One region of the Halobacteriovorax sp. GFR8 genome, then DNA from elsewhere that is predicted to be linked to it. Evidence: riboswitches for the same ligand, from Rfam matches in the RefSeq annotation. Region 1 holds a riboswitch; the other holds the start of a gene.

Region 1 (4,784 bases):
ATCAAATGATTGAAGTTTCTCGCAATGGTTGGCCAAGATTAAAGAATGATTTTTACTTTGCGGTTACAGATTGTGTGACTGAGCAAGAAGAAGTTGTTTACGATAAACTAGGATACTAAAAAGATAAAAGGCCTCTTAAAGAGGCCTTTTTTATTACTTTAATTTATATGGAAGTCCTGTTTGTGGGTTCTTTAAAACACCGGTGCTAAAAGTACCCGGTATTTTCTTACCATTGGATAAAATCGTTACATTTATTTGATTGGCCTTTGGAAGGGACTTAAAAGCAAGTGAGATTTCATTATTTTCAAACAATTTAATATTCTTATTATCACTTGGTTCAAATACTGTGTCATATTCTTTATAGGCATACATTTCATCTAGGAATTTAAATTCTATAGGGCGGCTAAATTGATTTCCCCATCCAAGTGCATACTTTTCACTTTGAACAATAATCTTAATACCTGTTGTACATTCTTTTCCGTATTTAAAAAAACCAGTCATCTCTAAGTTTTGAGTTTGCTTTAAAGAAAAAGTGTAACGAGTAAGTCCACTTGATTGATTAGACTTTTTAACAACTAGTGGTGTTGTTTTATTTTTCTCTTCAAATTTTGCGCTATCGCCCCAAACTGGAATTTCATAGCGACATCTTTGCTCAAGAGTTACCTTAAAATTTAACTCATTAGTTGGAGCATAAACATCAAAGCTAAATGGCCTTGCTGTTGTCTGAACGGCCGCGGCATTAAAGCTAAGAAATAAGGCCGCAACTGATAGTAATTTCTTCATAATATGTGTCCTTAATTAATTATTGTTGACTCTCAATACCACGTCCTAGGTAATTAGCCAGCTTAATTGTAATTCTTATTGCCTTTAAGTTTTTCGAGATTTAGGATGGTTAGCGTTAGGTGGTGAAGTTGGTGAAATTCCAGCACTGTCCCGCAACGGTAAAGTCCGATCCCAAACTAGCGAAATCTTTAAGTCCCGAGGAGGAAGCAATGAATGAAGCGCAATTAAGCGAAGCGATTGCACACGCAAAAACTACGGTAGTTAGGGCCGTCTTTCCTAATAGCACAAATCACTACGATACTTTATTTGGTGGAAACACATTAAAATGGATGGATGAAGTGGCCTTTATTACGGCAACACGCTTTGGTCGTAAAAAATTTGTTACAGTCTCTAGTGATCGAGTTGACTTCAATATGCCTATTCCTGGCGGACATTTTGCTGAACTTGTAGGTGAGATTACAAAGGTGGGAAATAGCAGCTTAGTGGTTGAAGTAAGACTTATGCTAGAGGGAATGTATGAGGAAGGACAAGTTGAAGCTGTTAAGGGAAGCTTTACATTAGTGGCCATCGACGATTCTCGAAAACCTGTACCAATTTTCTCATAAAATTTAAAATAGCCTCGTTAATAAATTTAGTTTAAAATGCTTCTATGCCATATTTTGAAGATGAAGTTTTTGATACTGAAAATATTAACGAGGTCAGTGAGTTTAGAGGTAGTGAGTTTATCTGCTGTGAATTTGTTGGTGTTGATATTAGTGAACTTGATGCCTCGAGTGCAAAATTCATCGAATGTACTTTTAAAAATTGTAACTTAAGTAATTTAAAATTACTTGGGGCAAGCTTTCGTGATGTCACATTTGTTGATTCTAAATGTATTGGCCTAAACTTCAGTGACTGTAATACACTCTTCGAACTTAAGTTCAATCGTAGTATTCTTAACTATGCTTCATTTCAAGATTGCACAATCCATGGTGCTCAGTTTATCTCATCAACTCTAAGAGAAACTGATTTCACTCAAGGCTCTTTTGAGAGTAGTGATTTTTCAGATAGTGATTTACAAGGAACAAATTTTACGAGAGCAAATTTAAAGGGCTCTAAGTTCCTTAATGCACGAAATTTCTATATTGATATTGCAAATACAAATTTAAAAAACTGTAAGTTTTCGATGCCTGAAGTTCTCAATCTATTGAGTCCATTTGGTATTGAAATCGAATAATATTTTTTAAGCTAGGAAGGCAAAATGAAGAATCAAGAAAAGTTCTCTGTTAGAGTTAAGGATAAAATTCGCTCTCAGATCAATAGTGCAACGTCACCGAAGCACCTCTACTCTCAAAAAGACTTCATGTATGAGCGAAAAGGCCCTTGGCCTCAACCTTCACCAGTTCATCCGTGGGGAGAGTCGCCAGCGGTTATTCATATTCCTCTAAGAGAAACTCTCGATTGGTGGCTATTCATTGGATCTCGCTATATTGCAACTCTAGCTCTTTCTCCGTACTACTTTATCAAAGGTCTTATCTTTCCAGGCTTAAAGAAAGTAGGAAATAATGAATTTGAAGACCTCTTAAATTATTCCATGATGAGTAAGTTTTTAACAGATAAGTTAGATGAAGAAGATTGGCAGTGTTTTAGTGATTATAATAAAGACGAAAAGAACTGGTTTATTGTGGACCTCGACGCTGTTCGTGTTGTTAAGCCTTTAAAAGGAATTCATGTAAGTGCGACGAAAACACTTCTTTATAAAGAAGGAAATCGCTTTAAAGTCCAAGCGATTTATATTCAAAAAACAGAAACGGTTTTTGATTTTTCTAGGCCCTGTGACGGACTTGAGCTAGCAAAGTACTTTGTTCTTCAAGGTGGGGCCTTATGTGCAACACTTGTTGTTCATCCATTGTTACACTTTCCTTTTGATTCAATTAATGCCATTTCAAAAACATCTCTTCCAAAAGATCATATTCTCTTTAGACTTCTATCTCCTCACTTCAGATTCACTCTTCCTCTAGAGAATGCAGTTCTAAATTATAAGAGCTCTCTTTTACAAGAGAAGTGGTGGATGGTCTATGCTCCATATCCTGGAGGTCCTGAAGGCCTAAGAGATCTACTTGTTGAAGGTTACAAAGGTATTAAAGGAAATCTTTCATATCCTCCTTTTTCTTATTCCCTTAAGTCTCCATGTGTAGAAGGAAAGTATGGGATTTATTTGAGTCGCTACTATGAAGTATTTTATGAATTTGTAAAAGCTATCTTGGCGGATGTAAGTGCCGATGATTTTTGGATTAGTAAATGGGCCGATTATTGTAATCAGCATGTTAATGACTTTCCTTCAAGCGGGGAGATTTTTGAAGATGATAAATTAATTCGCGCTGTCACAACCTACCTTTTCACTGTCACAGTGGCCCATGCTACAGATCATTACAATTATGGAATTTTAGATAAGAGAAAAGTTCCTCTAAGACTAAGGCAGGCTCCACCACATAAAGATACAAAAATGATAAAGAGGTCAAAGCTTGTTAATGCTATTGATCAGATGAAGTATTACATGGCGGATAACTTATTCTTTTCACCAACAACAGTGACAAAGCTAATTAATGCTCGCTATATGTTTAAAGAACCAAAGCAAAGAAAAATTGCTGAAAATTTCAAGCAAGAGCTAATAAACTTGGATAAATCTTTAAAATCAGAGGGCATAGAGTATATGCCGCTTAATAAAATCTCGGCCAGTATCCAATTCTAATTTGCCATAATATTTGGGCAATATTTGTTGTTGCATCGCGCTTCTATAAAAGTTACTAAATTTTGGAAGCGCTTTTTTTTTTCTTTATTTTTAGGTGCTTATCTATTAAAAGTGATGAAATTATCTAAATAAAAGTTATGTTTGTGGTATTAATAAATGGTTATGAATCCAGTAAACCCAATAAATAAGATTATCAGATTTTTGGCCCTGAGGGAGTCGGATATGTCTGAGCGTGATCTATCGCAGTTGAGTCTGTATATCTATACTGTTTTCTTAACTGCACCCCTAATGTGGGGGCACTTAGTTATTGCATACTTCTTTTGTGAGAACCCTTTGCTTTTTCAAATCGGAGTTGGGGCATGTCTGATTCATTTCTTTAGTCCAATTCTTTATTACTTTTTTGGGTCCTTATCTCTTGCGCTAAATATTACAATTCTGGCCGGATTTATCCATGAATTTTCTTGGTCAATTCTAACGGGAGGATTCTTTAGTGTTTCGCCAATTTGGTTTGCAGTCCTACCTATGATTGCCGGACTTATTGGAACAAAGAGAGACCTTCTTCTTTGGTTTATTTTATCAATTGTGGCCGCAACATACTTATTCATTTTGCACTTAAATGGCATCGTTCTCCATAGCTATTTGAATGAAACAGGTGAAGTGTTAGGGCGCGTTCTGATCATGATTGGGTTTATTTTATTAAACTCTCTTTTTATGTTTGTCTATATGGTGGATCGAGATCGCTTCTACCATACTATTGTCGAAAAGAAAGAGCAGATTGATACTCTTTTAACATTAGTAGGTCACGATATTAGTAACCCTCTAACAGTGGTTAACCTTTCAGCAAAAAGACTGAGTAAGTTACTAATCACGAATGAAGACGCAGACGTTCAAAAGTGCTTAACTCGTATCAACTCGTGTACATCTGGGATAAGTAATATCTTGACCCAGATTCGTGACCTGCAATCAATTAAGCAAGGCAAAGTTGAACTTAAGTTTGAAAAAGTTTACTTAAATCAGGTTATTGAGTACTTATACCGAGTCTTTGAATCTAAGCTATATGATAAGAATATTAAATTAAAGTATGATTATGCTGCTAATAAGCATATCTATTTTATGGGGAATTCCACGGCCTTAAAATACCAAATTTTTGGAAACCTCTTATCTAATGCTATAAAATTCTCTGAAATTGGCCAGGAAATTGAAATATCTGTTGATGAAAGAAGTGATGGCGTTCAAGTCAATTTAATTGATAGGGGTGTTGGTATTGAAG
Region 2 (4,784 bases), 280 kb from region 1:
TCCCGTAGTAGCGAATATTCTCATAATCCTTATCGAGAATATTTATTATTTTGAAATTAAAGTTTTGATATTCGTAGTTGATGTTTCCAATCACATAGGAAGGCATGCTTCCAAAGTCCTCTCGTTTTCCTACATATTGCCACCAATTTGTAATTCTTTGATTATCATTAATTCGATAGCCGAACTCAAGATTTGCCAGTGCTTCTGGCGTTCTAGCAAGATCAGAGTCAGTTATTTTATTTGTGGCCTTCTGAATCGTTATTGATGTTGCAAGACTAAATGAGTTTTGAAATTCTTTGTTGAAATTAAATTCGATTCCTTGGATTTGTGACTTTGCAATATTTAAGTAACCCATCTTGATCGTATCATAATCAATTTGATTTCTAAGGTCATAGTTGAATATCGTAAGTTCTGCTTGATAAGTAATTTTCTTATACGAGATAGTTAGTTCACTATTGATACTGTCTGTTGGATCAAGCATTTCAAGTTGATTAGCTATTTGATAGAGCGTCGGAAGTTTGTATCCACTTGATAAATGACCTTTAAGAGATAACTCTCTTGTGAAGTTATAACCAAGGCCAAAGCTTGCAATAGTATTTAGATCAAATGTAGAAAATTTGTCGAAGCGAAGTCCTAAATCTGAAAACCAATCATTATATGCATAATTGAATGTCGTATAGATTGAGAACAACTCACTATAGTTACCAAGAGTAAGATCATCTTGCTTAAGGTATTGAGCACCATAGAAAGAATTTAAGCTCTTTGAAAATTCATAAGTTGCATCGAGTTTAATATCTGTTTCTTCCCCGCGAAATAGAGGAGTGAAACCTTGAGGGTCTTCTCTTCTAATTGTTGAGTACCTGATACTAGGAATAAGGGTAAACCTTTCATCTGTACTATTATAGTTAAGACTGAGGAAATTATTGTACTGATTGTACTTATTTAAATCGTTATCAGCGACATCAATTGGATTAAATGGAGGTACAAAATTGAATCCATCAATTTCAATTTCTGAGTCGATAAATTGAGCTTGGTAGTTTAACTCAAGTTGGTTATTAATGAGGTAGCTTGTATTTAAAGAGAAGCTAAGATTCTTATAAGAGTCATCTTCAGCATTTGTTAGCCTGTCTTCATTGACTGAAGAGTACCCATCAGAACGTAGGTAAGAAAAGTTGAATCCGTAATTTAACCTTTCCATATGTCCGCTGGTTTGGGCCGCAACCTTTGCTGTATTATAACTACCGTACTCAGCACTAACTCTTGAGCTCTTGATGCCTTTTTTTGTATTGATTTTTAACACTCCACCAATTGCATTAGAGCCGTATAGAACCGATTGACTACCTTTTAGGATCTCTATACTTTCAATATTATCCAAGTTGATATGGTTAATTTGGTATGAGTTATTGATATCTGTTGGATCTGTAAGCTCGATATTATCAATGAGAACCTTCGAAAAGCCTGTCGGTAAACCACGAAGTCGTAAACTTGAAGCAGCTCCAATTTGTCCTGTCTGACCGATAAAGATGCTGGCCTTACTTTGTAGTAGTTGTTGCAATGTCGTAGCATCACTATTTTCAATTTCTTCTTGAGTGATAATCGTGACGGCACTAGTTACACGTTCTGAGCTCGTTTCAAGCTTTGTGGCCTTAATGGTTATTTGTGCAATTGAAGTTAATGGTAGAAATGCTGTGGCGTAATAAAATAATGTTTTTATGATCTTCCTCCGAGACATAAGAAATATTGAAGGGCTCGGACTCTTACCGTTGCGGGACAGTCTCTGAATTTCACAGAGTTCACCTTTTGTACTGTATGTATTAGAGAAGATAGTTACAAGAAGCCCATTATCTGTCAATAAACAGATAATGGGCCGAGTTTAATTGATATCAAATATTGTGATAGTACTGTGAATCGACAACGCTCTTATACATCTTAGGGTCTTTCTCCTTTAAATCTGAGAGAATTATCATATCAGGTGCATCGAGATCATTTGTATGGGTGTGTATCTGATATTTAAAGAGCCAATTAAATAATTTTCGATGCTCGCGGTAAACCATAAACTCACACACAATAAGGATAATTGGTGCAATAAGATAAGAGTTACAAAGAAAGAGCTCAAAGAATAGAATATTAATAACCAGTGGAGCAGTTATTACGGCCGTTAGAGGAACGAATAGATTAAGTAAGAACATCGTTCCAAGTACAATTTCAAGAGCCTTGATCATGTAGTATAGATAACCTGTATCCTGAAGGGAATTAATAAAGGACAAAGCTTCTGGTGTGAACTGAGATTCCGTGAGCAGGCCTAGTCCTGGGGTGACGCCTGCCAAGAGTAAGGTCGCACCCATGAGAATTCGCGCACCTACAAATAAGAATTTCTTTTTATTCTTCATACAACCTCCAAATATGATCACTACTGATTATATTGTCGAAGGGGCAAGCAAGTATGGAGCTAATGTTAAAGAAACCTCAAAGTTCACGTTGATGCTATAGCATCAGACATTTCTTATTTTACAGATAAAATGGTTATCCTTTTGCACTATGATATTTTTTGAAAATGGAATTCGAATTCGCATAAGGGGATCAAAGATAACAAATGTATCAATATCCATCTCATCAAACTTTATATCAATATCCTTAAGTTCTTTGCCAAGAAAGCGTTGATGGTCTTCACGATCAACACTTGTAAGTATCGCTCGGTTGTTTTGGTCTTCGAGAAGCTTTGTATACGGTGAGCCCATTAAAGGTGTCTTAATATTGGTATTAGAGAGAATCGATTGCTTTGCAAAATCTTCATTTCTTTGACCACTGTAGAACTCGTAACCTTGTTCACTTAGCTTACTTATGACCTTTTTACTCATTTCATCGTTATACAACCTAACTAGTTTCATTCCCATATACCTGGCCTGGAGGGAAATGATCTCTTCAGGTATTCCTGTATAACCAACTTCGTTACCCTCTTTTGAAAGTAGAGTAATGAGAACGATTTCACTCTTTGGGTTACCATCTTTAATTAAATGTTTTAAGCAGCTTAGAGAGCTTAAGCCTCCACTCCAAAAGAGTGCCTTCTTATTTTTCATGAATAACTCTTATCTTTTGATTAATAATAATTAATAACTGAATATTCTTTACGTGTCTTTTTTTACCTCAAAAACATGGACTTGTTCAATGGAATAAACTTCTCTCAAGTATAGCTTTAGAGGAGAATAATTATGCACGCTTTTGATAATGACAAGGCCCAAGTAGAAAAGCAGCTAAGCTTTCGAAACTTATCTCTCGATCCAGAAAAGCGAGTCGCATTTGTTGATGAGCGCAAGGTCGAATTAACCAAGACAGAGTATAAAATTCTCTACTTTCTGCTAAATGGTGGAAAAAGGATCTACCCACGCGAGCAACTAGTTGAATATATTTGGGGAGATGTAGAAGTGGCAAATAAAACTGTCAATACTCACCTGACTCATCTGAGACATAAAACAAAAGGCGTTGACTTTAGAATACGTATTAATCGCAATAATCAGATTTGTTTGCACGACCTCTAAAGAAAAAAGCGTCAAATAACCGTAATTGTTAGCCTAAATAAACTTATTTTTGTTAGCGGCGATAAGATTCGTAACTTATTGATTTTACAACTTGAGAAATATCTAACTTCCACTTAATCTAGTTTATTAAGGGGGGAGGAGAGAAGAAAATGTCATTTGTTTTTCAAAATGAGTGGATTGGATTTCGTAATTTGCGAATCAACACCAGCACGAAGGCGGTTTTTGTCAATGAAGAGGAAGTTTCATTAACAAAGACGGAATTTAAAGTTCTAAACTTTTTAATTTCTAGTCAAAAACGTATCTACACTCTTGAGGAGTTAGTACTAGGGACGTGGGGCCCAGTTGTCGTCACAAATAAGACTATCAATACGCATTTATCCCATATTCGTGCAAAAATTAAAGGTGTTGATTTCAAGATCAAAATCAACCGCAATGGCCAAGTTTGTATTAACGACTTATGAGTTGATAAATAATTCATAGGTCCTCATTATCTCTTTAATTTCTTCCGGTTAGGGCTATAATCGCCCCTACCTTGAAGAGATTGATATGATTAAATTGAATTTAGAACATGCGTGTCGTGATGACATTCTCAATGCTCAATTATGGGAGCTGGATATTTGCTTTGAAAGAAGTAAATTTGCTCCTTGTCTTGAACAACTAGAACGTGAGCTAGACGCTAAGAAACTACTTGTCAGGCCAAAAGTCTGGCTAAGTGATGAGTGGTTTTGTCCCGAAGCAATTTCTGGAATTGCTATTCCTTTCTCTTTAATGCATCCAAAACTAATTGAGCTAGAAAAAGAATTCACTGGAGTTTGTGAGGGTGAAGGCCGTGACTGGTTTATGAAGCTCATGAGACATGAGTGCGGCCACGTTATGGATAATGCTTATTTTTTAAAAGACGAAAAGAGTCGTAAAACCATATTTGGTGATCACGATAAATCTTATCCTTCTTCATATGGGCCAAAGAAATTTTCTAAAAAGTATGTTTATCATCTAGAAGATAACTATGCGCAGGCGCATCCAGAAGAAGATTTTGCTGAGACATTTTCTGTGTGGCTTACACCACGTTCTAATTGGAAGCGTGTTTATGAAAATTGGCCAGCACTTAAAAAATTAAAGTATGTCGATCACTTGATGAAATCATTAAGCAATAAGAAGCCTAATGTTATTTGTTATAAAGAAATTGATAGCATTGATGAAAGTGAATTAACTGTAAGAGAGTATTTACTCCAAAAAAGAAGAAAGCTT

The links. Region 1 has a riboswitch for cobalamin ahead of ACRXC1_RS04640 (acyl-CoA thioesterase). Riboswitches for the same ligand answer to the same signal wherever they lie in the genome.
Region 2: it holds a riboswitch for cobalamin, as region 1 does, so the genes downstream of both, ACRXC1_RS03185 (TonB-dependent receptor plug domain-containing protein) here and ACRXC1_RS04640 (acyl-CoA thioesterase) in region 1, are expected to answer to the same signal.

Annotation. Positions count from the first base shown of each region.
Region 1 covers NZ_JBPBLR010000002.1:844,679-849,462, forward strand. The annotation lists gene ACRXC1_RS04630 (hypothetical protein) at 1-119, shown strand, start outside; gene ACRXC1_RS04635 (hypothetical protein) at 154-783, opposite strand; adenosylcobalamin-variant (AdoCbl-variant) riboswitch at 889-963, shown strand; gene ACRXC1_RS04640 (acyl-CoA thioesterase) at 993-1,388, shown strand; gene ACRXC1_RS04645 (pentapeptide repeat-containing protein) at 1,433-1,999, shown strand; gene ACRXC1_RS04650 (hypothetical protein) at 2,024-3,514, shown strand; gene ACRXC1_RS04655 (sensor histidine kinase) at 3,737-4,784, shown strand, end outside.
Region 2 covers NZ_JBPBLR010000002.1:566,641-571,424, forward strand. The annotation lists gene ACRXC1_RS03185 (TonB-dependent receptor plug domain-containing protein) at 1-1,732, opposite strand, end outside; adenosylcobalamin-variant (AdoCbl-variant) riboswitch at 1,737-1,814, opposite strand; gene ACRXC1_RS03190 (hypothetical protein) at 1,884-2,390, opposite strand; gene ACRXC1_RS03195 (hypothetical protein) at 2,493-3,077, opposite strand; gene ACRXC1_RS03200 (winged helix-turn-helix domain-containing protein) at 3,210-3,536, shown strand; gene ACRXC1_RS03205 (winged helix-turn-helix domain-containing protein) at 3,686-3,997, shown strand; gene ACRXC1_RS03210 (putative zinc-binding metallopeptidase) at 4,083-4,784, shown strand, end outside.